2 linked regions of the Candidatus Vesicomyosocius sp. SY067_SCS001 genome follow. The protein of the gene in region 1 binds, or shares a complex with, the protein of each later gene. Links are inferred from orthologs where the notes say so. Each region holds a gene or a part of one and is shown in the gene's direction. Other genes may lie near its edges.

Region 1 (11,661 bases):
AAAAATTACCCTTGGTATACACCCTATTATTCTTTGAAGAACTAAGGTTATTAACCTACTCCGATGAATAAACAAGAAAGAGTTTTCACGTTTAAAATTTCTTTAATCATGGCCACACGTATGTTAGGCTTGTTTATGATTTTTCCTATATTTTCAGTCTATGCCAGTAAATACACCAATACTACACCTTACTTAATAGGTTTAGCTATTGGTATTTATGGCTTAACTCAAGCATTATTACAAATTCCATTTGGTTATTTGTCAGACAAGTATGGTAGAAAATCCATGATAAATATTGGTCTTATTATCTTTTTTATTGGTAGTATTGTGGTTGCTAATTCAACAGATATCATAGGAATTGTTATTGGTAGAGCCTTGCAGGGTTCAGGTGCTATTTCAGCAGTACTGATGGCATTTTTAGCAGATTTTATTAGCGATAATCAACGTTCTAAAGCCAATGCTTTTGTGGGTGTACAAATAGGCATAGCCTTTATGCTAGCCTTATTACTAGGCCCTATTATTAGTGCTAAATTAGGTATCTCTGGCTTATTTTGGATTATTGCTTTGCTTTCTATTATTGCTTTGATTATTGTTAGTACCATGCCAGACATTAAACCTAAAGAACAATATACTTTATCAATTGTAAACATTAAAAAAGTACTAAATATTGATTTACTACGACTAGATTTTAGTATTTTTGCACTACATTTAATTTTAACTTGTGCTTTTATCGCCATGCCAATTGTTTTAGAAGAAAATAATATTATTGACATTAAAGATAGTTGGCAAATATATCTACCTATTATCATGTTATCTTTTATTGGTATGTTACCAATGGTAATCTTAGCTTCCAAACATAAAAAAATTAAGCCTGTGTTCTTAAGCGCTATTACATTATTGATTATTAGCCAAATTTTGTTTTATCAAACACAACTTACATACACTTCATTTTTGATCTTCCTAACTTTATTTTTTATTGCTTTTAATGCATTAGAAGCTATTTTACCTTCACTCATAGCCTCAGGTGCAAGCGCTGATAAACGTGGATTGGCTATGGGATTGTATTCTACATCACAATTCTTAGGTGTATTCGTTGGCGGGATTTCTGGTGGACGTATTTACAACATATTTAATCTAAATAGTGTATTCTTATTTACTACATTTATTGCAATTATTTGGTGGATAATCATCCTTACAACAAAGCAAAAAACACCCCGTTAAACAAACAGCAAAAAATTAATTGGAGCAAAAAAAATGTTAGGAATCAACAAAGTAATTTTAATAGGTAATGTAGGTCAAGATATAGAATTAAAATATACCTCTGATGGTAGATCAATAGCTAATTTATCCGTTGCAACTAATGAAAGATGGATAGACAAGAATACAGGGCAAAAAGTTGATAGCACTGAGTGGCATAGAGTTAATTTATTTGGAAAATTAGCTGATATTGCTAGTCAATATCTACACAAAGGTTCTAAAATTTACATTGAAGGTAAATTAAAAACTCGAAAATGGCAAGACAAAACTGGTGCTGATCGTTATATAACTGAAATAGTTGTATCTGGCTTTAATGGCACATTACAAATGTTAGATAGTCGCCACGATAATACTGATGATATGAATAATACGCTCCAACCTCAACAATCATCCCCTTCTTCTACATTTGCATCACAACAAAAGACAGTACTGCCAATATCAGACCCTATCACACCTGTTGAAAATTCTGAATTTGATGATGACATTCCTTTTTAGGAAAAGGGGATATAAGGCTCGACAATAAAGCAATAAAAAACCAGCACTAGTGCTGGTTTTTTATTAATCATAATTTGATATTACTTAACTGTTGGTACTACTGGTTTAGTAACTTTAGGTGCAACACCAGGCCCCCATGGGGTATTTACATAACCATTTGGAGCAAAACCATAGCCATTACGTCCATAGCCATTACGTCCATAGCCATTACGTCCATAGCCATTACGTCCATAGCCATTATAGTTGTTGTTCCAACCATTATCATCGAATTCATCAAACATATTACCCATTTCTTCTGCATACCAACGAGGATCCCAAAAATCATACGGGTTATAGCCAAATATACCGTTATCTTCTTGGTAACCATAACTATTATGGTGGTTATACCCATTTCCCCAAGGAGAGTTATTACCACTCCAAAATGCATTCACACTTATAGTAAATGTCAATAATACTATTGTAAAAAAACTTTTCATTGTTACATCTCCATTTAATAAAATTAAAGTATATTATAACATAATAATATATTAACACCTAAATAAAACTAACACTTAAAAAATATTGATTACATGAATAAAAATTCAAGATAATTATAATATTTTATTCACTATAACCTTTCCATTTATTGTAAATTAGAACTTGTTATATACTTGTATAATGCTAAATATGAATATAAAACAGATATTAAAATCCCTTTTAGATAAAAGAATTTTAGTACTTGATGGTGCTATGGGAACCATGATTCAACAACACAAATTAACCGAGAAAGAGTATCGTGGCGATCGTTTTAAAAATTGGCATATATTAGTTCAAGGTAATAATGATTTACTCTCACTTACTCAGCCTCAGATTATCAAGAATATTCATAAAGATTATTTAAGAGTCGGGGCTGATATTATTGAAACTAATACTTTTAATGCTACTCGAACTTCTATGTCTGATTATAAAATGGAAGAATTGGCCTATGAAATTAACCTTGAAAGTGCTAAAATTGCACGTCAAGCAACAGATGAATTTTCAAGTGCTAAAAAACCAAGATTTGTTGCTGGTGTTATTGGTCCAACTTCACGCACTTGCTCTCTATCACCAGATGTAAATGATCCTGGATTTAGAAATATTACCTTTGACGAGTTAGTTGATGTTTATATAGAATCCGCCCGTGGCTTGATTAAAGGTGGGGTAGATATTATTTTAATTGAAACCATTTTTGATACACTCAATGCCAAAGCTGCTATCTTTGCGATTAAACAGGTTTTTGAAGACGACGGGATTGAGTTACCCATTATGATTTCTGGTACCATTACTGATGCTTCTGGTCGTACTCTATCTGGACAAATGACTGAGGCTTTTTATAACTCATTGCGCCACGCTAAACCAATCTCTATTGGGCTTAATTGTGCACTAGGACCTGATTTATTACGCCAATACATAGCTGAAATGTCACGCGTAGCTGATACCTATGTATCAGCTCATCCAAACGCTGGACTACCCAATGAATTTGGAGAATATGATTTAAATGCTATAACCATGAGTGAACAAGTTAGTGAATGGGCAAGATCAGGTTTGGTAAATATATTAGGGGGTTGTTGCGGATCAACTCCTGATCATATTAAAGCAATTGCTGACTCAATTAGTAGGATACCTCCTAGAAAGATTCCTACTATTAAACTAGAATGTCGCTTATCAGCGCTTGAAGCTTTTAATATTGGTAACGATTCACTTTTTGTAAATATTGGTGAGCGCGCTAATATTACAGGTTCAGCTAAATTTAAACGTCTTATTCTTAACCAAGAATATGAAAAGGCGCTGGATATTTGCCGCACACAAGTAGAGGAAGGCGCACAAATGATTGATATCAATATGGACGAAGGTATGCTTGATGGTAAAACTGCTATGATCCGCTTTATGAATCTAATCGCCTCAGAACCTGATATTGCTAAAGTTCCATTAATAGTAGACTCTTCTAAATGGGAGATTATCGAAGCTGGACTTAAATGCACGCAAGGGAAATCTATTGTCAACTCTATTTCACTCAAAGAAGGTAAGGCTAAGTTTATACAATATGCCCGTCTATGCAAACGCTATGGTGCAGCAATTATCGTTATGGCATTTGATGAATCTGGTCAAGCAGACACACAATCTCGAAAAATTGAAATCTGTACAAAAGCCTATCATATTTTAGTTAATAATGTTAATTTTCCACCAGAAGATATTATTTTTGACCCTAATATTTTTGCGATAGCAACAGGTATTGAAGAACACAATAATTATGGGATAGATTTTATTGAAGCCACGCGCGCCATTAAAAAAAATCTACCTTACGCTAAAATATCTGGAGGAGTATCCAATGTATCATTTTCATTTAGAGGTAACAATACCGTACGTGAAGCGATTCATTCAGTCTTTTTATATCATACTGTAAAAGCAGGCATGACTATGGGTATCGTTAATGCAGGGCAATTAATGGTTTATAATGATATTCACCCAGAACTTAAAAAAGCTGTTGAAGATGTTGTATTAAATATCAACAAACAAGCAGGCGAACGTTTAGTTGATATAGCCTCAAAATTTTCTAACACATTCGAGCAAAAAAATAATAAACAAGATCTAAAATGGCGCACATGGGCAGTAGAAAAACGCCTAGAACATGCTTTAGTCAAGGGTATTACTACATACATTAATAAAGATACTCAAGAGGCATTTGATAAATTAGGTCGTCCTATTCTAGTCATTGAAGGCCCACTTATGAGTGGTATGAATGTAGTAGGTGATTTATTTAGTGATGGAAAAATGTTCTTGCCTCAAGTGGTGAAATCAGCTCGAGTTATGAAAAAATCAGTAGCTTACTTAGATCCATTCTTAGAAGCTGAAAAAGAAAATTGTGTCCCCAGCTCACAAGCCAAAATTTTAATGGCAACGGTTAAAGGAGATGTACACGATATTGGTAAAAATATTGTTAGTGTGGTACTTTCTTGTAATAATTATAAAATTATTGATCTAGGTGTAATGGTACCTATCGAAACCATACTTGAAACTGCTAGAAAAGAGAATGTAGATATTATTGGTTTATCAGGGCTAATCACACCTTCACTAGATGAAATGGTGTTTGTTGCTAGAGAAATGACTCGTCAAGGTCTTAATTTGCCCTTAATGATTGGTGGTGCTACCACTTCTAAAGCACATACAGCCGTAAAAATTGAGCCAGAATATAACCATGGAGTTTTTTATGTAAAAGACGCTTCTAAATCCGTTGGCGTAGCAACTGCCCTACTCTCAAAAACCCTTAAGCAGAAACTTTTAAATGATACAAAGATCGAGTATGAAAATATACGTAAGCGTCGTATCAATAAAGGTAAAAGTAGACTTATTTCTCTAGAAAAAGCTAGAGCTAATAGACCTAATATTTCTTTTAACTCTATTATTAAACCTAAAAAATTAGGTATTCATGTTTTTAAAGATTATGATTTAGCTGAAATTTTCAAATTTATTGACTGGGTACCATTTTTCCAAACTTGGGAATTAACCGGTAAATTTCCTAATATATTAACGGATAAGATTGTAGGTGAATCTGCTAGTACACTATTTAATGATGCTAAGGTTTTATTTAAAAAAGTAATTAATGAAAAACTACTTACGGCTAATGCCGTTATCGGCATTTTCCCAGCTAATAGTATCAATGAAGACATTGAGTTGTATGATAAAAATAACGAAGTTATAATAACCCTTAACCATCTACGTCAACAATTAGACAAAAAAGGCAACACTCCAAACTTTTGTTTAAGTGATTTTATTGCTTCAAAAGATAGCGGCATCAATGATTATATGGGTGCCTTCGCTGTTACTACCGGTATTAATATTGAATTATTAATTACTACATTTAAAGCTGACCACGACGATTATAATTCAATCATGATTAAAGCCATAGCTGACCGTCTAGCAGAAGCTTTTACCGAACTTATGCACTTTAAATTACGTACCAATCTTTGGGGTTATAGTTTTGAGAGATTTGATAACAATCAACTTATCCAAGAAAAATTTGATGGTATTCGCCCTGCTCCTGGCTATCCATCTTGTCCTGAACATAGCGAAAAAGAAAAACTCTGGACACTACTTGACGTTAAAAATAACACTGGCATGATATTAACCAGCTCGTATGCAATGCTACCAACTGCTAGCGTTAGCGGTTGGTATTTTGCAAACCCTGATGCTAGATACTTTGGCGTGGCAAAAATCAATCAATCACAATTAAATAATTACGCTAAACGTAAAAGTATTTCGTTAGAACAAGCAGAAAAATTACTATCACCTAATTTAGAATAGGAATACTTACAAAAAAATTAAACATTAATTGTTTAAAGTTTCTAACTACTTAAACAAACCCATGTTAAAGCGTGCTATTCTAGATATTATTAAAATCACCAAAATAGTTAAATTATTTAAGTAAATATATAAATTACTTGCAAATTTTAATCAAGCAATTTTGTCAAATACAATAAATCTTTTGGTTAGTAAAAAACAAAAACTTATGATTATAAAATATATATCTAGATTTATTTTTAGTTGATTAATTCAATTTTTCTAAGCATTCGTGCTAATTTATCTAACGAAACGTTAATAAGTTTATATGAACCTTCTGCGCCATATAATTTTGCCAATACAAGTGATTCATTAATTACGACTTTATAAGGCACTTCTGAGTTAAATTTAAGTTCAAAAGTACCTAGATATAAAATAGAATGTTCAACAGATCCTAGCTCTTCAGTTCCCCGACTAATGCTAGATGTAATTAGCTCATCTAATACAAATCTATTTTTAAGGATATTGATAAATAAATTTGAAAAGAAAACTTTTGAAATTTTGCCTTGTTTTTGGTTTAGAAATTGTTGTTCAATTTGAAATACTTCACCACCTGACACTAGATATTGATATAATGCTTGTATCACACGTTCGCGGGTACGTTGCTTTGGAGTTTTAAAGGGCATAGTTAAAAAGATTGGGTATCTGCTTGTTGCATTAAATAAAGCATTATAATCATCGCCATAGTTGCTTCTTCGCCTTTATTTCCCTTATAACCACCAGCTCTAGCAATAGTTTGCTCCATGTTATTTGTAGTAATAACACCAAAAGTGGTTGGAATTTCATACTGATAAGAAACATTTGATACACCTCGAGCGCATTCATTACAAATAAACTTAAAATGAGGAGTTTCACCATTAATCACAGCACCTAAAGCTACAATACCATTGTATAAGTTTTTACCATTTATTTGTTGACTTGCTAATTTTTTAGCTAATAGTGGAATTTCAAATGCGCCAGGAGCATAAAATACATTGATATTATTATCATTAATACCATATTTGATTAAAGTTTCTTGTGCAGCTAATAATAGATTATCACAAATATCTTGGTAAAAATAACCCACAATAATGGCAATTCTTTTCTTTGAAAGAAAATCTCTACTACCGTCTTTATTAAATTTAAATTCCATTATTGTTTCCCTTACTTATTAGTATCTATATATTCAGTCACTTCTAAACCAAAGCCTTTTAAGCCATAAAGCTTTCTAGGATTACCTAATATTTTCATTCTTTTAACCCCAAGATCAGATAAAATCTGAGCACCAACACCATAAGTTTTAATATCATCATGAATATCACCATTGACGTTGTCAATATTTTCTAAAATACTTTGGTTAGTTTGCATTCTAAGTAACAATAAAACACCACTGTCTGACTTAGCAATATGCTTTAATACAGCATCAACGCTAAAACTATTTGATTTTTCTCTTAATACATCCTTAAAAGTATCTTCCATATGTACACGTACGTACGTGTCAGTATTACCATTAATTTCACCTTTAATCAAGGCTAAATGAGTTTCATTGTGAATACTATCAAAAAATGAAATTAGTCTAAAAATGGCAAATTCGGTTTTAAATTCACGTTCGTTAATACGCTCGATAGTTTTTTCATTTTCAACTCGATAAGAGATTAAGTTTTCAATCGTGCCTAACTTAATATTGTGTTTTTTAGAAAATATTTCTAAATCATTACGTCGTGCCATTGAACCATCTTCATTTAGAATTTCAACAATCACACTAGCTGGTTCAAATCCTGCAATACGAGCTAAATCACATCCTGCCTCAGTATGTCCTGCACGAATTAAAACCCCACCTGGTTGTGCCATAAGCGGGAAAATATGTCCTGGTTGTACAATATCATCAGGCTTGGCATCTTTTGCCACAGCATCTAATATTGTTTTAGCTCTGTCTGCTGCTGAAATGCCTGTGGTTACGCCTTTTATTGCTTCAATTGAAACAGTAAAATTAGTACCATTCGAATCATTGTTTTGTGCAACCATAAGTGGTAAATTAAGTTGCTTACAACGTTCCTGTGTTAATGTTAAACAAATTAAACCACGACCATGAGTCGCCATGAAGTTAATATCTTCTTTAGTAACAGTTTCAGCAGGGATGATTAAATCACCTTCATTCTCACGGTCTTCATCATCCATGAGGATAATCATTTTGCCTTGGCTATAATCTTTTAAAATTTCTTTAATGGTAGATTTCATAACTATTTTTTTTCAAAAAATAATAATTGCTCAATATGTCTAGCGATAATATCAACCTCAAGGTTAGCCTTGCTATTTATTTCTAACTCACCCAATGTTGTAGTTTTTAGAGTATATGGGATAATATTAATATCCAATACACAGTCATTAATATTATTAACTGTTAAACTAACTCCATTAATACAAACAGAACCTTTCTTAGTGATATATTTTATCAAATTCTTAGGTGTTATCATTTTAAAACGTGTTGATTTACCTTCAATACATCGTCCAACAACCTTAATAATACCATCAACATGCCCACTAACTAAATGTCCATCAATGCCTTTATTAAGTTTTAATGTTTTTTCAAGATTGACCAAACTATCAACACCTAAATGGCTAAAATTTGTGCACCTAAGAGTTTCTTCTGAAAGATCGACTTTAAAATAATCATTATCTATTTTAATAGTAGTTAAGCACACGCCATTCACGGCAATGCTATCACCAATTTTTACTTCATCAAAAAATGATTTCTTCGCTTGAAAGCAAAATGAACCTAGTTCAATACTTTTAATTTTGCCAATAGCTTGAATAATACCTGTAAACATTTACTTATTTTTTTGGTTAAAATAAAAACTTTTATTTACACTAAATAACATTAATAAACAATCAAATCAATATTAAAGTAACACGTTTATCTTTTTTAAAAATTAAATTAAAAAGCTCTAAGAGTTTATTTTATTATTTACTAACTAAATAATCCTCATAATTACCAGAATAATAATGCATGCCATCTTTTTTAAGTTCTAATACCTTAGTAGAAAGTGAAGAAACAAACTCCCTATCATGACTAACGAATATTAAACTACCTTTATAATTATCCAATGCTAAATTAAGTGCTTCAATTGAGTCTATATCAAGATGATTGGTAGGCTCATCCATTACCAATATATTGGGTTTCTGTAGCATGAGTTTACCAAATAACATCCTGCCTTTTTCACCACCAGAAAGTGTTGTAACACTTTTTCCAATATTTTTTTTACCAAATAACATTTTTCCTAGCACTGCACGCATTGCTTGTATATCATCTTTTTCACTTTTAAATTGACTCATCCAATCAAGTACGCTCATATCAATTTCAAATTCTTTACTATGGTCTTGTGCATAATAACCAATATTAATATTTTCACTCCACTTAATCTTACCTTTGTCAGGCTTTATTTCACCAACTAAAGTTCGTAACAACGTAGTTTTTCCAATACCATTTTGGCCAATAACCGCAATTCGATCACCTGCTTCAAACAAGAAGTTAATATTTTTTAAAACTTCAATCTTACCATCCTTTTCATTATCTCCTTTGGGATTAAAGCTCTTAGATAGGTTTTCAACCTCTAATATATTTCTATGTATCTTTTTTTCTTGGTTAAATATAATATATGGACTTACTCTTGAAGAGGGTTTAATATCATCTAATGTGATCTTATCTAATTGTTTTAACCTTGAAGTAGCTTGTTTAGATTTAGAGGCATTAGCTGAAAAGCGAGATACAAAGTGCTTTAGATTTTTAATTTTAACTTCTTTTTTAGCATTGTCAGCTTGCATTTTTTCTTGAATAGCAGTTGACGCAATCATAAAATGATCGTAATTGCCAGGAAAGGTACTAAGTGCACCATAGTCTAAATCAGACATATGTGTACATACACCATTTAAAAAATGTCTATCATGAGAGATAATTATCATTGTTGCCTTTCGTTCCTTTAACACATCTTCTAACCAACGGATTGAGTCAATATCTAAATTATTTGTAGGTTCATCAAGTAATAAAATATCTGGATCTAAAAATAATGCTTGAGCTAATAAAATACGTAATTTCCAACCTGGTGCAATTTTATTCATTAAACCATAATGTTGCTCTTCTGGAAAATCTAAACCTAATAATAATTCACTAGCAGAAGATTCAGCCATATAACCATCCATTTCTGAAAATTTCATTTCAAGCTCTGCAACCTTTATACCATCCTCTTCGCTCATTTCAGGTAGGGCATAAATTCTATCTCTTTCTTTTTTAATTATCCATAGCTCATGATGTCCCATAATCACAGTATCAATTACGCTAAAATTTTCAAAAGAAAATTGATCCTGGCGAAGAATACCTAAACGCTCTCCATCGCTAATATGAACTGTGCCATTACTAGGAATAAGTTCACCTGTTAAGATTCTCATAAAAGTTGATTTACCGCAGCCATTCGCACCAATTAAACCATAACGATTACCGTCCTGAAATTTAATAGAAATATTTTCAAATAAAGGTTTTTCACCAAACTGCATAGTAATATTGGCAGTAGAAATCATAAACTTATTTTTATTTTTACAAACGAAAAAAGAATATTATCCCATAATAGTAATAAAAAAGCCCAACTAATAGAATTATAAATCTCACCTTGGTGAATATAATTCAATAAAATAATTAATTGTTAGGAACTTATCTTTGATAAGAATAGTTTAATTATCGATAAAATCTACTTTTTCCTGTTTTAACATTGTTTATCTTTATTTGGATACTATGTTTTATACATACTAACGGATATTCTTTTAGTTATGGATATCTTATAAAATAAGTTATTTTTATTATTTTAGGGGCTTAAGTGTTAGTTACATTACAATAAAATTTTCTTTGTATTTTTACAAAAATTATTTTTTATTATTACATTGATATACTTACTGATTGGTGTTTTTCCTATAATTTATCGAAAAAAACTGTCAAAGGTTAAACGTGTTTGTAATAAATTTATGTTATTTAAACTTCAGTCTTTTGAAATAATTTTATTCATGGTAGGATTTTTAGTTAAACAAGAAAAAGATTTAAAAAATTCAATATAAGATTTATTAAAACGCTTATCATTATTGGGGGTCTACTACTAGTATCAGACTTATGTGCGACTTTTATTACCTCTATATTTGCTTATACTATTTAACTGGGCACAGGTGTGTGAGGTGTGACTAATTTAAAAACAATTATTCATAGTTGGTGTAAATATTATTGCTATTGTTATCACTATCCTTTTCAAATTCTTAATTGAGTCTAACAGCTAACTTTCTTTTTGACAAAAAAGAAAGTTAGCTTAACAAAGTCCTAATAAAGTGGGCAAACTAAACATACATTAGCTAGTATTGCTAGGAGTGGTTAAACTAGATTTTGGTAATGACATTTAACAATATACCAAATTTACAGAACTACATACTGATATGATTTCTACTATCTTTGGAGAAACATATATTGTTTACCTTTACTTATATTATACTTAGAGCTTTAAAATTTACCAAAAAATACACTTAAAAATAATCGTGAATATA
Region 2 (17,957 bases), 400 kb from region 1 along the record:
TTATTCTATGCAATAAATCCAAAATCCACAAAAATAGTTAAAACAGCGTTTTCTATGTTTACCTTTCCTATACAATATACGATACTCAAACATAGAAAAAATTAACATGAATACGGGCACTTATTACATCAAATAATTCACTCAAATATAACTCATTAACTACTCTTCACTTATGTTATTACAATTGTAATAACATCCATATTTATGCCTTAATAAAGGTTCTTTGCTTTTAATATGACCAATATTTGCAGTTAATAATTAGTATTGTACTACATCAGTAAAGTGAATAAATGCAACTATAACGACATAGTTTAACACCACTGATACTAGCGTAACATATAGAATCATTCAAGTAACGCAGCTAATAAGTAATATTTTATTATTTAGTAATTATAAATATAATTAAAAATTAATATAGTTCGTTAAAATTATACCTAAATTAGGTATAATTCTGATCTTCATTTGTCTTATAAATCACATGTCTGAAAATAAATCTGACCAAAAATCACCGTCCAAATTTGAACGTTTAGGATTATCTAATACTATTTTAGATGTATTAGACTCTATTGGCTATGAAACTCCTTCCCCAATTCAAGAACAATGCATAACTCACTTATTAAATAACAAAGATATTATCGGGCAAGCCCAGACAGGAACAGGGAAAACAGCAGCATTCGTCCTCCCGTTACTTGACAAAATTAACTTAGACATTAATGCACCACAATTATTAATCTTAGCACCTACCCGTGAACTTGCCATTCAAGTATCAGAAGCAGTACAAACCTATGCACAAGGTATGAAAGGTTTTCACGTATTACCTATTTACGGAGGGCAATCTTATGATATTCAACTACGTCCTCTAAAACGTGGTGTACATGCTGTTGTTGGAACACCTGGTCGAGTAATGGATCATATTGAGAAAAAAACTTTAAAACTAGACAATCTCAAATCCTTCGTACTAGATGAAGCCGATGAAATGCTTAAAATGGGATTTATTGACGATATTAAATGGATAATGAAACGCATTCCAGAACAACGACAAATTGCCCTTTTTTCTGCTACTATGCCAAATGTTATCAAAAAGATAGCTAAACAATTTTTAAACCAACCAAAAATTATTAAAATAAAAACAAAGACAGAAACAGCAACCACTATAACCCAAAAATACTGTATGGTTGGCGGCTTATCAAAAAAGCTAGAAGCATTAACTCGTATTCTTGAAGTGACCGTATTTGATGCAATGATTATTTTTGTTCGAACCAAAACACTCACTGTAGAATTAACAGAAAAACTATCTGACCGGGGTTTTTCAGCAGATGCAATTAATGGAGATATTCAACAAAATCAAAGGGAACGTATTATTAATAACTACAAACAGGGAAAAATTGACATCCTAATTGCTACCGATATTGCTGCCCGTGGTTTAGATGTAGAACGCATTTCTCACGTGGTCAATTACGATATCCCTCAAGATGCTGAATCTTATGTACATCGTATTGGCAGAACAGGACGTGCAGGTCGAAAAGGTGAAGCGATTTTATTCGTATCAAACCGTGAAAGACGTATGCTTAGTACTATTGAACATGTTACTCGACAAAAAATAACCCCTATTGAACTACCTAGCGTAAAAATTATTAACGCCAAACGAATTGAAACATTCAAACAAAATATAATACAAACTATTAGCAATCAAAACTTAGAAATATTTAAAAAATTAGTCGGGGAATTCCAACAAGAAAATCCAAAGATTGAAATCTCACAAATTTCTTCTGCCTTGGCATATATTGCACAAGGCAATGAACCATTACTATTATCAGAGAAGGAGTCAAACTTTGTATCCAATCAAACACCCAAAGAAAAAATAATAATCCCCATAAAAGCTAAGCCACTAAAAAAATTTCCGAAAATACCAATGTGTCGCTATAAAATTGAAGTGGGTAATAATAATAATATTAAAATAAGTAATATTTTAAGTGCTATCGCAAATAAGATCAATATGGATAATGAATATATTGGATCAATTCAAATTTTTGATCATTTCTCAACTATTGACTTACCGGCTAAAATACCAAATGAAGTATTTGGAATTTTACAAAAAACTATAGTTTGTGGTAAACGCTTAAATATTGTAGAACTCACTGAAAAAAATAACAAAGATACAATTGTAGGACGAACAGAAAAACGTAACTTTAGTCCTGGGAAATTATCCAAGAGCAAAAACAATAACCAACGTAATAATAAAAACTATCACAGTAAAAACAAAAGATATGATAAACACAGTAGAAAACCAAGATTATCATATTAAGATTTAAAATGTAATGAAATTGACGCGTTTTTCCTAATTTTAATTTAGTTTGAATTTATTAATGAGAATCTTTCTTTAAGCGTGTTTCATCTTTAGAATTAACTAAAATACTGTAATTATTACTGACACTGACATTATACTTTATTTCAGAAGAAACAATCAAAGCTACTTATACATCATAATTATGACGCCATTAGTCATCACAATAAACCAAACGATGTTGAATTTTTACCACCCACGATCACTTTCATCACTAGAATTTATCTTATCGCTATTATTATATGAAATAATTAATTTTATTTCATATACGATCATTATTAGCTTTACAGCAACATGTCTTATCAAATAAGACATGTTAAAAGATATCTTTATTCTCTATAATATATATTAATAATCATTGTATTATTCATTATACATATATTAACACTATAGAAAGTCCTAGGCTTTTAGTCTACTAAAATTAGTTAGACTTAAAACTTATTATTTAATATATTTTCTGATAAATTATATTAAATAAGTTATCAGATTAAATTTTTTAACTAAAAATCACAAACTTATTATGCGTTTTCACAAGAAAATAAAATATAAAACTTTAATAACCTGACAAATACTTATTTTGAATAAATATTATTCTATAATAGCAAAAATATATGCTAAAATAAAAAGTGCTGTAAAGAATATGCTCATTATAAAAAATTAGTTTTGGGTTGCAGCTACTATTTATATCTATGTTGTTGATTGATTCATTGTCGGTTTTCGTACTCTATAAAGGTGGTCTATTTTTTCGGTAATTTTTAACTTATAGGAGAACACAATGTCTACAACAGGAAAAGTCAAATGGTTTGACGCAAAAAAAGGGTTTGGTTTTATTGAACAAGAAAGTGGCGGAGACGTATTCGTTCACTTTCGCGCTATTCAAGGCGATGGCTATAAATCATTAGAAGAAGGTCAAGAAGTGGAATTCGACTTAGAAGATGGTGAAAAAGGCCCACAAGCTGTTAATGTCTTTCCAAAGTAAATTACTGCATATTTAAGTAGTAATCCCAGTTTAATCACTGGGATTACTACTATTTACTGTTACAAACAACATATAATTATATGTTGACTATTTTAAATATTAAAATAGTCAAAGATATTAATAATAAAAAATCAATATTGATACCTTATCTTAAAGATATTCGGAAATTAGATATAATAGACGATTTTTACTAAGATTAAAACATAAGAAATCTATTCGTAAACAACTAATACACTAAACTAGTGTACTTATGAAAACATTTTATTGGTATGACTACGAAACTTTTGGAATTTCTCCCAAAATAGATAGAATCTCTCAATTTGCTGGTATCAGGACTGATGAGAATTTTAACATTATAAATGAACAGATGTTTTACTGCAAACCCACCAATGATTGCTTACTATCACCTGAAACCTGTCTTATAACTGGTATTAGCCCACAATTATGTGAGCAAAAAGGAATGATTGAGCATAAATTTATTAGAAAAATTCATGCTCAACTTTCAACTCCAAATACCTGTATTGTAGGTTACAATTCAATTCGTTTTGATGATGAATTCACTCGTCACACATTGTATCGTAATTTTATAGACCCTTATACTTGGCATTGGAAAAATGGTAATACTCGCTGGGATATATTAGACGTTGTACGCTTATGTTATGCACTTAAAAAAGACACAAGCCTTAAATGGGTTTATGATGAACAAAATAAGGTAATATTTAAATTAGATAAATTATCACTGGCTAATGACATTGAGCATACAAATGCACATAACGCTTTAGCTGATGTATATGCTACTATTGCAATAGCAAAAATCATCAAAAAAACACAACCACAATTATTTGATTATGCATTTAGTTTAAGAAAGAAGAAAACAATTAAGGAAAAAATCAAACTATTTGAACCGATGTTATACACCTCAGGAATATATCCTACTACTCTTTCTTGTACACGTTTATCAGTTGCTCTTGCTTATCATTCATATCATGATCGAGTCTTTGTATTTAACCTTGATCAGGATCCCTGTATTTTACTAGAACTTAACATTAAAAGACTTAAAACTCTAATGTTTACTAAAAATAATCAATCTGCATTATCAAAAGAAATGAAAGGACTACAAATTAAAGAACTAATTTTTAATAAAAGTCCAATGTTTATTCCTAATGTTTATAAACTTGAGTCAAGAATTATTAAACAATTGAAAATTGATATGAGTACTTGTCTTCAACGACTTGAATTTATTAAAGAAAATCAGATTGTAATTAGCAAAGTTGTACAAGATTTATACAGAAATGATCAACAACGTCCACAAAGTTCTGATGTTGATCAAGCATTATATGATGATTTTATTAACGACAATAAAGATAAACATCTTTGCAATCAAATCCAAACTTTATCTACTAATAAATTAAAAAACTTTCATCCAAAATTTAAAGACGAGAGACTCTCAAAATTACTAATGCACTTCAAAGCTAGGAACTATCCAGACGTTCTAACTGAAAACGAAAAAGAAGAATGGTTCAAAACTGTACAAGAAAGAGTCCAAACAGGTATAAATGGATATATAACCATTGATGATTATCTAACACGAATTAACATAATCAGGAAACAACACCCAAATCAAGAAAAATTATGGAAACAACTTGAAACTTATAGCAAGTCGTTCTTTTAGGGTATTTTCATTAGATTTAAATATAAGGTATAATGTTTAGCATTAAGAAAAAAAATAGGCAAAGAAAAAATGAACGCCGAGACACGCACAAAGATATTTGGAAGGTTGCTTAAAAAGATACCAAATCCAACCACAGAATTAAACTATTCAACACCATTTGAACTATTAGTGGCCGTAACATTGTCTGCCCAAGCAACCGATAAAAGTGTCAACAAGGTAACTGACAAATTATTTCCAATTGCCAATACACCTAAAACTATTTCTAAACTAGGGGAAAATACACTTCGAGATACAATAAGAACTATTGGCTTATTTAACTCAAAAGCCAAACATATTATACAAGCTTGTAAAATTCTGATTGAAAAATACAACTCGAGCGTCCCAAAAACTCGTAAAGAACTAGAAGCACTACCTGGTGTTGGTCGTAAGACTGCTAATGTTGTTCTTAATACTGCCTTTGGCCATCCTACTATTGCAGTGGATACACATATTTATCGTGTAGCCAACCGCACTGCTATTGCAAGTGGTAAAACTGTATTAGAAGTAGAAAAAAAATTGGTTAAATTCATCCCTAATGAATACCGAGTACCTGCACACCATTTAATGATTCTACATGGACGTTATACCTGTAAAGCTCGATCTCCATTATGCACAGAGTGTATCTTGCTTGATCTTTGTGAATACGAAGAAAAAAACTTATAATTTTTTAAATATTCCATGTTCAAGATAGAACACAATAGCAAAAATCTCTTAATCCTTAAACAAGCAGCGGTTCAACCAATTAGAAACTCAAATAACATAAATAATATTTACATGTGTAATCTACTTTTATCTTTTAAAAGATAGTTCTAAATTCACTAATTATAAATAAGCACTTAGTTTACTAAACTTCATCAAATTACCAATAACTATTTTTTTGTTTTAGACTAACAATCATTATAAAAATTTATAATCTAGTAATAAATAATCCTGATTATATTGACTTTACTTGAATCTTTTTATTTAGATAAAAAGCATCTACAGAAAACAAGATTTACAAAAAATAAGCTAAATTTTATCTATGTAAAAATTGATTAATCTAATTTATGCTTTTTCACTAACAAATGCCATTCAAAATAAAAGTTGGTTTTAGATTTTTACAAATGAGAAAAATCAGCTTATTGTTGATCTAGATAATTCATAAAATTAAATAAAATAAATCCTTTAACAAAAAAATTACTAAATTCGCCAATTGACAAAATTACTAAGTAACTGCAACCCATCATATTGTGATTTCTCAGGATGAAACTGTACTGCAAACAGTTTATCTTGAGCAATAGCACAAGTGAAATCAACTCCATAACTAGTCAACCCAGCAACTACATTGTTGCTATTTTGTTCTACATAGTAACTATGTACACTATAAAAACGTGTATTATCATCAATATTATGCCAAAGTGGATGTTCTATTGTTTGTTTAACTGTATTCCAACCCATATGTGGTACTTTAAGATTATTAGAAAACTTTACAACATTACCTTCTACAATAGATAAGCCATCGGTACCCCCATTTTCCGCACTAAAATCAAATAAGAGTTGTAAACCTAAACAGATACCCAAAAATGGCTTCTCACTAACGCAATGCTTAATCACGTTAATTAATTTATATTTTACCAATGCTTTTATACAAGCACCTATTGCTCCTTGACCTGGAAAAACAATGCGATCAGCCTCCATAATTAAATCAGTATTATTAGTTATAAATACATTATCATTAGGAGCAACATATGTAAGTGCTTTTTTCACACTGCGTATGTTGCCCATACCATAATCAATAATTGCAATACTTTGCACGAATACTTAAAGTAATCCTTTGGTTGAAGGAATACCTTCTTGACGTTCATCTTCTGTTATTGCCACACGTAATGCCCTGCCAAATGCTTTAAAGATGGTTTCAGCCTGATGATGGGAATTAATTCCTTTAATATTATCAATATGCAATGTAACTAAAGAATGATTAACAAATCCTTGAAAAAATTCTGAAATCAAGTCAACATCAAAGGTGCCAATCATAGCACGTGTAAAACTTACATTCAAATTTAGACTAGGACGACCAGAAAGGTCCAATACAACTCGCGACAAAGATTCATCCAACGGCACGTAAGAATGGCCATAACGTATAAGGCCTTTTTTATCACCTACTGCTTGAGCAAAGGCTTGTCCTAATGTAATACCAATATCTTCAACACTATGATGATCATCAATTTGTATATCACCATCGCATTTAATAGTTAAATCCATTAATCCATGCCGTGCAACTTGATCCAGCATGTGATCTAAAAATGGAACACCAGTATCTATACTTGCATTACCCATCCCATATAAATTTAACTCAACAATAATGTCAGTTTCATTGGTTTTTCTAGATACTTTAATCATATTTATTCTGCAAATTAAAATAATTCTTTATTATAACTATTGACAAAAATAATTACCATAACAATATAAAGGGATAAAGCTAAAACAATTATAAAACTAATAATTTTGGTAATAACCAACATAATCAAAATACCAATAACACTTGCATAAAACAATCAAATTACTCCTAAGGTATAAACAAAATAATTGGCAAAAACTTTTAATAAATAGTTTTTATGATATCAAGATTTATAAATACTCCTCAACTAAAATTTCAGCAATCTGCACGGTATTAAGCGCCGCACCCTTACGAATATTATCAGAAACTACCCACAAATTTAGAGCTTTTTCATGAGAAATATCCTCACGAATACGGCCTACAAACGTATCATCATGATTAGTTGCCTCAACAAATGGCGTAGCATACCCACCATCTTCACGCTTATCCATAACTGTCACACCCTTTGCTTCTGATAGAATCTTAGTAGCTTCAGCTGCAGTAATTTTTCTTCTAGTTTCAATATTAATTGCCTCGGAATGGCCATAAATAACTGGCACACGAACTGCTGTTGGATTGACTAAGATAGTTTCATCTTCAAAAATCTTTTGAGTCTCCCATACCATTTTCATTTCTTCCCTGGTATAACCATTGTCTTGAAAAACATCAATATGTGGAATAACATTAAACGCAATTTGCTTTGGATAAACCTTAATATCAATCTCTTGGCCATTTAATAATTTAACTGTTTGATCTGTTAGTTCAGTAATTGCCTCCTTGCCAGAACCAGATACCGCCTGATAAGTAGCAACATTAATACGCTTAATCCCTACTGCATCATAGATCGGCTTAAGTGCTACTAACATTTGAATGGTTGAACAATTAGGATTCGAAATAATATTACGTTTTGTATAATCTATAATCGCATGAGGATTTACTTCTGGTATAACCAATGGAATATCCTTATCACGGCGAAAATACGCCGTATTATCAATCACAATACACCCTGAATCAGCTGCAATTGGTGCATATTTTTTAGAAATACTACCTCCAGCTGAAAACAAACTAATTTGCACTTGTGAAAAATCAAAGTTATTTAAATCTTGCACCATCCAACTTTTACCCTGACAAAATACTTTTTTACCAGTAGAATTAGCACTCGCTAAAGGATATAAACTATTAATTTGAAAATTTCGCTGTTCTAAAATAGAAAGAATCATCTCTCCCACTACACCTGTTGCACCAACAACAGCAACATCATACTTTTTATTCATAAAATTATAATTTATAAGTTATATAAATAGTATTATACTTGAGTTTTAATCAATATTTTATTCGTCAAAAGCAGGTTATTTTTATTTTATCTCACTATTCAAGATAGTGAACTTTATATTTTGTCAATTTAAAAGACTTACTTTCATAAAAGGAAACTATGGTTACGCATCTAACATTAAAAATATTTTTGTTAAAGTTGAATTTGACACTAAGCAACTACATTGCTTTACAACTTTCCTGTATAAATATTATTTGACTAATGTTAATATAAATATAAATTTTCCGCCAAAATCCAAAAAGAGATAACATTAAATATAATTAAAAATTAATACTTAGAACAGGGATATAACCATAAAAACATTAATAATACATAAGCATAATGCTTATAAAAATCAACACTATGGAAATATAACAATTTCAATACTCCTTCATAATAAAACAAATACCAACATCAAAAAATCATTATGTATAGCATACATAAAATATGTTTTAGCCCCTATGCTAAAAACTAAAATAAACGAGTAGTATGACGATACACTAATAATAAATACCATTTAAATTTTTGATAAATTTAAATAAATTTGATTTTAGTTCTTACTTTAAAACTTATTTTTCATACGATATTATAAATATCAATAAATTGATATTTAACGTTAAATTTTTCACTCAAGTGTTGACATAAGGCTTGCACTCCATAACGTTCAGTAGCATAATGACCCGCAGATATAAAAGCAATATTGTTCTCTTTGGCGATAGCTGGGGTTTGTTCTGATATTTCTCCAGTAATAAAACAATCAGCGCCAATATTAATTGCATGTTTAATATAGCTTTGAGCACCACCAGTACACCATGCAATTTTTTTAATTTGTTGGTTAAGATTACCAAATACTAAAGGTATACGTTGTGTAATATCTTGTACTACTTGAGACATCTCAATAAGTGATAATTTAACTTCACCTTGCCAAACCAAAGTATCTCTAATAGGAGTTGGATTAACAATATTAAGATGCATTGCTAGTTGAATATTATTACCAACTATAAGGTGAGCATCCAAAGGAAGATGATAAGCAAATAGATTAATATTTTTCTCTAGTAAAATCTTGATGCGATTTTTTTTAATGCCGGTAATTACTAAGCTTTCATTTTGCCAAAACAATCCATGATGAACAAATAGAGCGTCAGCTTTTTCATCAATTACTCTTTCAATTAAATCCTGATTAACACTAACACCAGCAATGATTTTTCTAATTTGTTGACGCCCTTCAATTTGCAAACCATTTGGACAATAATCATCAAATATATCTACATCAAGATAATCATGACAATATTCAGATAGGATTTTATTATCAATCATTTACACCCTTTGTAAGATATAGAATTTTTTTACAATATTAATGAATTTTTGATTTTGTTCTTCAGTGCCAATCGTTACACGTAAACAATTAATTAATTTCTTTTTTAGACTTAAATTTTTAATTAGAACGCCATTTTCTTTCAAAAAATCGAACAAAATATTTGTATTAGGAGCTTTAAATAAAATAAAGTTTGTTTGTGACGGATAAACTTTTAAAACATTTATTTTAACAAGTGCATCAAACAATAACTGACGTTGAGCAAGAATAACACTAACATTAGCATTAATAGTATTTTTTTCTTGTAAAAGAAAATTAGCACTAACTTGAGTTAAAATATTTATATTATAAGGTAAACGTAATTTATTTAATTGATTTACTGTATCTTGCGTAGCAATTAACAAGCCTAAACGTAAACCAGCAAAACCTATTTTAGAAACTGTTCTAAGTAAAACTAAATTTGGATACTTGGCAATATCGGTTAAAAAACTATCTGTTGTATATGCATAATAAGCTTCATCAAGCACAACCATTGCCTTAGTTGAGCTAATAATATGCTCAATAATTTCTCGATTAAACGTATTGCCTGTTGGATTATTTGGATAAGCAATAAAAATTAATTTAGGATTATAAGTTTTTATTGCTTTTTGCATAGTATCATCGTCAATCTCAAAATCATCTGTTAATAAAACACTCTGATAATTAAGACGTGTAAATTTTGTAATCATTTCATACATCACAAAACTAGGCTCAACACTTAAAACAGTATCTCCAGTATCACATGCCAAAGCTAATAATTGAATTAGTTCATCCGAACCATTACCTAGTAATACACCAAATTCTTTAGGAATATTCATCAACAATCTAAGTGTTTGATTCAATTTATCTGAACTAGGGCTTGGATAGCGATTAAGCTGTGCATCAACTAAATAGGTTAAATATTGATCTGTTAGTTCGTCAGATAAAGAAAATGGAGATTCCATAGCATCCATTTTTACCATATTAGAAGAAATTGGCACATAATAAGCATGGATCATCTTAATATCAGATCTCAACCAATTATTGATAAAGCTCATAATGGTTTTTGTCTATTTGGATGCATTTGCATTTTACCAATACTTTTAGCATTTAACAAAGTTTGATATGTATAGTCTAATGCTTGCTTGCTTGCAATCTCAATATCCAAACCCAATGCAATTAATGCACTCATTGCGCTTGAAAGTGTACAACCAGAACCATGATAACTACCTGGTAGCTTTTGATAAGAGAAACTTTGAATGAGTGTTCCGTAGTGATACAAACAATGTTCAATCACATCATCAGATGAGTCAGTTTTTGTGAGTAAAATCCAATTATAAGAAAGTTTCTTAATAGCTTTTTGCTCATCCTGTTCGCCCGCCAAAATTTGTAATTCTGTTAAATTAGGCGTAATAACTGTTACCATTGGCAATAATTGATGTTTTAAAGAATCAATTAAAACACTATCTAAAAAATCAAAATCACTACTAGATTTCACAATTGGATCAAGCACTATAATTTTATTTTTAACCAACTTAGCAATAGTTCTAATTTGCTGAATTGAAGATAATAAACCTATCTTTACCACTTTAAAATCAACATCAACTTGTAAACACTCAAATTGTTGGATAATAAAATTGCAATCCACCTCAATTAAATTCTCAACTGACGCTGTATTTTGTACAGTAAGGTTGGTAATAATAACCAGGGGTGTTACGCCAAATTGATTGATACTTTCAATATCAGCAACTAATCCTGCACCTCCACAAGGGTCAAGTCCTGATAAAACTAAAACTGCATTATTCAAACTTACTTTCTTTTTTGATTAAAAAATCTACCACTTTAAGCATATTAATATGCGAACCTGCATATGTTGCATCGGTCAAGTATTTACCATTAATAATAATAGCTGGTACGCCTGTAATCTTATATTTAAGTGTACTCAACTTAGATCTATTTACTTTAATTTTCACATTAAAAGAGTTCAATGCTGCTACTATCTTATTTTTATTAACACCAAAACTTGCCACCCAATCAACAAAACTCTCTTTAGAATTAAAACGTTTATTATTTACATGAATTACATCAAATAACTCCTCATGCAATTTTTCAACTAAGTCTAACTCTTCTAACACAAAATAAAAAATTGCACCATTTAACCAGCGCTTAGAAAAAATAGCTGTTTGGCGTACAAATTCAACATTACTAGGTTTGGTTTTAAGCCAACTATTTATAAGTGGTTCAAGATTATAACAATGTATGCAGTAGTACCAAAATAACTCACGCACTTCAATTTTATCACCCGTGATAGTTTTAACAGGTTTATTAAGCACTATATAATCTATACCAGCTTCATAATCTTTCGAAAATACAAAACTAGAAAATGCAATAAGTAAAATAAATAATATCTTTTTCATAATTATTCCATATTTAAGATGCTAATATTATACGATTTTAATCCACCCATAGTTGCCTGTAACTGAGTATAAGTTTGATGTTGTTGTGGATGAACTAAATTTGGGTTTAACTCTGCCAATGGCATAAGAACAAAATTATATTTTAAAATATCATCTCTTGGTAAGTTGTAATTTTGATCAATAACTGCATCATATAAAGTTAAATCAAGATCAATTGAACGGGATGAAAATTTTGACGCCTCCCTATCCCTACCAAGAGTTTCTTCAATGTCATGTAATATATTGACCACCTCAACAATTATTAAATTAGTGGTCGCATTAATACCAACATTATAAAAATTATCACCTTTAAAACCAAATGCTCTAGACTCATAAACCTTAGAAAAAATAGTATTCTTAAACATTACTTTAATAGCATAAATCGCCTTGGATAGATTTTCCCTACGATTTTGGTTTGAACCAATATTAATATGAATATTAGCCATTACTACGTTCAATAACAATACCTACTCCTTGAGCACCTGTCAATACCTCGCCTTTATTCAAGGTAAGTTTTATCCAAGTAACTTTAAATTCTTTCAATACAATTTGAGTAATTCTTTCAGCCAAAGTTTCAACCAATCGAAATTCACTGCACTGAACAAAATCAATTAATCGTTTTGATACTGCCTTGTAATCTAAGGCTTGATTAATATGATCGGTTTTACTAGCAGCTTTAATATTAGCCGACATTTCAATATCTAACACAATATCTTGACGAATTTTTCGCTCCCAATCATAAATACCAATAACTGTATCAATTTTTAATCCTTGTATAAATATAATATCCATTATAAAATTTTAAGCAGATAAAATTATTAATCCAATTAAACCAAAAGAAACATTATGTTACCTGAGTTATTCTTTACTATTATTATCCTTAGTTATCTAATTGGTTCAATTTCAACAGCCATTATTATCTGTAAAATACTTAATCTACCTGATCCTAGAACTCAAGGATCAAACAATCCAGGCGCTACAAATATACTTAGAATAGGCGGGAAAAAAGCAGCTGTCATCACACTCATTGGAGATGGGCTTAAAGGTATGATTCCAGTATTAATTGCCCACTACTTAACCTTAGATACACTTAATATTACTTGGATTATCTTCGCAGCATTTTTAGGTCATATACACCCCATCTTCTTTAGTTTTAAAGGCGGAAAAGGAGTTGCAACCTTCCTAGGTGCTTTACTTGCCCTTAGTTATCCTACTGGACTGAGCTTTATAATCACTTGGATTTTTGTGGCAAAAGTACTAAAAATATCATCATTATCAACACTAGTAGCTACCACACTCACGCCAGTTTATTTCTATCTAATTACTAATAATTTGATTGCTACTTATGTCATTATCTCAATATGTATATGGATTTTTTACACTCATAAAAGCAATATTAAAAGACTATTCAATAATCAAGAAAATAAAATCAAATAACACTTAAAATCTTAACATTTACTCATTAAAACAAAAAACCATATCTTCATTATTAGATATATAATATTATAATAATAAATTTATTTAAATTTAAACGTTACAATACTATGTTAATAAGGAAAAAATTTAGTAAAAAAGATGCTAAAAACAAGATAAAAAAATTACAAAATAACAAATATGTTATGCATAAAAATAATGTCATGTCTGGCAATGCGTTGTTAAGCTTATCAGAAATAGCAGGAGATTACCCTTATGCTAAAAAGATGCACGTTGAAGAATACGAAAATGAAAAATATTTATTACAAACAGAGTTACTAAAAGCACAAGACTGGATTAAAAATTACAATAAAAAAATTATCTTATTATTTGAAGGCCGTGATGCAGCTGGAAAGGGCGGTACAATTAAGCGTTTTATGGAGCACCTTAATCCTCGTGCTGCACGTGTTATTGCTTTAGAAAAACCATCAAGAGTAGAACTAGGGCAATGGTATTTTCAACGCTACATTAAACATTTTCCTACAAATGGAGAAATGGTGCTATTTGACCGATCTTGGTATAATAGAGCTGGTGTAGAACGTGTTATGGGCTTTTGTAAAAACTCAGAATATCTGGAATTTATGCGGCAAGCACCTTTACTGGAACGTATGCTAGTTAATGACGGCTTTATGCTTTCTAAGTACTGGTTTTCTGTTAGTCATCAAGAGCAGTTAAGGCGATTTCATCTACGTAAAAATGACCCATTAAAAAGATGGAAGTTAAGTGAAATTGATTTACAATCATTAACAAAATGGGAACAATATACCAAAGCTAGAAAAGATATGTTTTTTTACACCAATACCGCTGATTCATCTTGGATTGTTGTAAAATCAGATGATAAAAAACGTGCAAGAATTAATTGTATTAGGCATTTTCTTTACTATCTAGATTATCCTAATAAAGATAGTAAAATAGTTTTTAAGCCTGATTCAAAAATTATTGGAAGTGTGAGTAATTTATATAAAAATAAGGAGAATATTTGATATCAAATAAAAAACAACAATTAAAAGATGCTATACAAATTGCAAGAAAGGCAGAAATTGAAGCCTTAATTGCGACTGAAAAAGCTCAAAAATCTGTTAATAAAATAGTAAAATTAAGAAAAGAGTTAGATGTACAGTATAGAAAATTAGCTAAAAAAATCAAAAAAAGTAAAAAAAACAACGACAAGAAAATAGAGTATTTTTCTAAAAAGAAAGTAAAAAAAGCAAAGAAAAAAAAATCTTTAAAATAATTCCAGTTCTTAACTAGTTTATCATAATATTTTTAGTAATTTTTCTTTTAAATAATAGCTATGTAATACATTAAGTTTTAATATTCACATTTTTTTAATAGACAAAATGCAATTATTGACAATACAATAATTATACTCAATAAGACTAAAATTGAAACCCAAAACTCAGAAGTACTAACGCCTAAAAACCCAAATCTAAAACTATCAACCATATAATAAATAGGATTAAATTTAGATATATTTTGCCAAAATTGTGGTAGTATTTCTACATTATAAAATATACCGCCAAGATAAGTCATAGGCATAAGAATAAAAGTAGGAACAATAGATATATCATCAAACGATTGGGCAAAAATAGCGTTAATAAATCCTGCTAATGAGAATAAGATTGAGGTAAATAAAAAAATAATAAACACAATTAGCATATTATTTATTTCAAAGTCAATAAAAAAACTCATAGCAATAGAAACCCCCAATCCAACTGCAAAGCCTCGCGATACACCACCAGATACATAACCTAATAAAATAACCCAATAAGACACAGGTGCTACTAATAATTCTTCAATGCTATGATTAAATTTTGCTAAAAAAAACGATGTTACTGTATTAGTATAAGAGTTAGTAATCACCGTCATTAAAATCACCCCAGGAATTATATAATGTAAATAATCCACACCTTGCATATCACCAATACGCTTGCCCATTAAACCGCCAAAAATTAATAAATATAGTGACGTAGTGATAATAGGTGGAAAAATAGTTTGTACCCAAATACGAGAAAATCTTAAAATTTCCTTAATAACAATAGTTTTATAAGAAATCCACATCATTACTCCTTGTTAGTTAAGTATAAAAATAAAGTTTCTAAACGATTTTGAGCGCTATGAATATAGTCCACACTAACACCTTGTATATCTAAATTATATAACACACTGGTAATGCTAACATCTGAATTCAATACAACTTGTAATGAATGATCATCTAAACGTTCGCATTTAAACCTATCACTTGTTATAGTCTGAGGTAATTGAGCTAAGCTTTCTAAAATCAGCACTTGTTGGTCAACTTGTGACAATAATGCCTTCATACTAGTTTGCTTAATCACTTTGCCTTTATTTAGAATAGCAACATTACGACAAAGTAACTCAGCCTCTCCAAGATAATGTGTAGTTAGAATAATGGTCATACCTTGGCGATTAAGTTTACTCAAAAAACGCCATATTGAATGGCGTATTTTAACATCAACACCTGCGGTAGGTTCATCAAGAATTAATATCTTGGGTTGATGAATGAGAGCCCTTGCTAACATTAAACGTCTCTTCATACCACCTGATAATGATTTAGCCATATCAAAACGTTTTTCCCAAAGATCTACCTCTTTGAGTAGAAACTCAGCTTGAATTTTAGCTTTTGACTTAGCAATGCCATAATAACCTGCTTGATTAATCAAAATTTCCTCAATAGGTTCAAAAGGATTAAAATTAAATTCTTGCGGCATTAATCCAATTAATTTTTTCACCTGATTAACATGACTACTTTGATTAAAACCTAATACCTTAATACTACCTGAAGTTTTATTAAGTAACCCGCAAATAATACCAATAACTGTTGTCTTTCCTGCACCATTACTGCCTAACAATGCATAAAAATCACCATGATCAACACAAAGATCAATACCTTTTAATGCTTCTAATTGATTAGCATAAGTCTTTTTTAAACCTTTAATGAGTAATGCAGTAGACATAATGAGTTTAGAATAAAAATCAAAACATTTTAACATTTATCCCCTTTTATTAGCTATTTTTGCGATAATTACCCACTTTAAATTATTTCCCAAAACATACAGAACTTATGATGAACATAAAAAATATAGTACTACCTGATATTGGTGATTTTTATGAAGTTGAAGTAATTGAGATTTTAGTAAATATTGGAGACAAAATAAACACGAATGATAGTATAGTAACCTTGGAAAAAGACAAATCTTCTATGGAAATTCCAAGCCCTTTTACAGGTATTATTACGAAAATTGAAGTCAATATTGGTGACAAAATTAAACAAGATGATATCATCTTGAGTATTGCAAGTGAATATAGTGAGATTCAAAATATCAACAAAAACATCAAAAATGAATATCCTAAAACAAAAATAATACCCATTATTGTACCTAATATTGGTGATTTTGACGAAATTGAGGTCATTGAAATTCTAGTCAGTGTAGGAGATAAACTATCTGTAGAAGACAGTATAATCACTTTAGAAAGTGATAAAGCTTCAATGGAAATCCCAACACCAGTTGCAGGCAAGGTTATTAATATTAATGTTGCACTAGGTGATAAAGTTTCTCTAGGTACACTAATTCTTAATATTAAAAGTATAGCTGAAGAAACACTTACGGAAATTAAAATGAAAAGTTTAACACCAATACTACCAAACCTAAGTACACTAACGCCAGTAACAACTAACATTAATAAAGTTGGTTCAAAACCAATCAGGGGTAACTCACACGCTTCACCTTCTATTCGTAAACTAGCTAGGGAGTTAGGTGTTGATTTATCATATATAACTGGTACAGGAAGAAAAGGTAGAGTTTTAGATACTGACCTTAAAAATCACGTTAAACAAATCATAACTTCTGACAATTTTAACAGCGCCCTTCCTAAACCACCAATAATTGATTTTTCTAAATTTGGGGACACTGAAACAATAAAACTATCTAGAATAAATAAATTATCAGGTAAACATTTAACTACATGCTG

Evidence for each region.
Region 2: the proteins of ssb (region 1) and sbcB are in contact, whole or in part, in a crystal structure (PDB 3C94), measured with the Escherichia coli proteins. The link is inferred for Candidatus Vesicomyosocius sp. SY067_SCS001 from one-to-one orthologs.

The regions. Positions count from the first base shown.
Region 1 is NZ_CP054877.1:481,616-493,276, reverse strand. What follows is about bases 192-3,003. They hold ssb (single-stranded DNA-binding protein), read left to right. Parts: upstream 192-1,254; coding sequence 1,255-1,752; downstream 1,753-3,003. Other genes in these bases: metH (methionine synthase), read left to right, coding at 2,419-3,003; HUW60_RS02350 (hypothetical protein), read right to left, coding at 1,833-2,228; HUW60_RS02360 (MFS transporter), read left to right, coding at 192-1,221. Also shown: HUW60_RS02365 (outer membrane protein assembly factor BamD), read left to right, coding at 1-45; more of HUW60_RS02360, read left to right, coding at 64-191; more of metH, read left to right, coding at 3,004-6,072; transcription antitermination factor NusB, read right to left, coding at 6,309-6,734; ribH (6,7-dimethyl-8-ribityllumazine synthase), read right to left, coding at 6,737-7,240; ribBA (bifunctional 3,4-dihydroxy-2-butanone-4-phosphate synthase/GTP cyclohydrolase II), read right to left, coding at 7,252-8,325; HUW60_RS02325 (riboflavin synthase), read right to left, coding at 8,328-8,915; HUW60_RS02320 (ABC-F family ATPase), read right to left, coding at 9,049-10,659. UniProt on the Escherichia coli protein: Plays an important role in DNA replication, recombination and repair. Binds to ssDNA and to an array of partner proteins to recruit them to their sites of action during DNA metabolism. Acts as a sliding platform that migrates on DNA via reptation.
Region 2 is NZ_CP054877.1:885,459-903,415, forward strand. What follows is about bases 2,925-5,784. They hold sbcB (exodeoxyribonuclease I), read left to right. Parts: upstream 2,925-3,573; coding sequence 3,574-4,995; downstream 4,996-5,784. Other genes in these bases: HUW60_RS04275 (cold-shock protein), read left to right, coding at 3,120-3,323; nth (endonuclease III), read left to right, coding at 5,065-5,697. In the rest of the region: HUW60_RS04270 (DEAD/DEAH box helicase), read left to right, coding at 479-2,305; imidazole glycerol phosphate synthase subunit HisH, read right to left, coding at 6,214-6,828; imidazoleglycerol-phosphate dehydratase HisB, read right to left, coding at 6,835-7,413; HUW60_RS04300 (aspartate-semialdehyde dehydrogenase), read right to left, coding at 7,642-8,664; HUW60_RS04305 (Nif3-like dinuclear metal center hexameric protein), read right to left, coding at 9,279-10,019; hisC (histidinol-phosphate transaminase), read right to left, coding at 10,020-11,093; thiD (bifunctional hydroxymethylpyrimidine kinase/phosphomethylpyrimidine kinase), read right to left, coding at 11,090-11,842; HUW60_RS04320 (thiol:disulfide interchange protein DsbA/DsbL), read right to left, coding at 11,835-12,452; folK (2-amino-4-hydroxy-6-hydroxymethyldihydropteridine diphosphokinase), read right to left, coding at 12,455-12,949; folB (dihydroneopterin aldolase), read right to left, coding at 12,930-13,283; glycerol-3-phosphate 1-O-acyltransferase PlsY, read left to right, coding at 13,338-13,928; ppk2 (polyphosphate kinase 2), read left to right, coding at 14,036-14,947; HUW60_RS04345 (hypothetical protein), read left to right, coding at 14,944-15,198; HUW60_RS04350 (ABC transporter permease), read right to left, coding at 15,276-16,025; HUW60_RS04355 (ABC transporter ATP-binding protein), read right to left, coding at 16,028-16,942; HUW60_RS04360 (dihydrolipoyllysine-residue acetyltransferase), read left to right, coding at 17,053-17,957. UniProt on the Escherichia coli protein: Degrades single-stranded DNA (ssDNA) in a highly processive manner.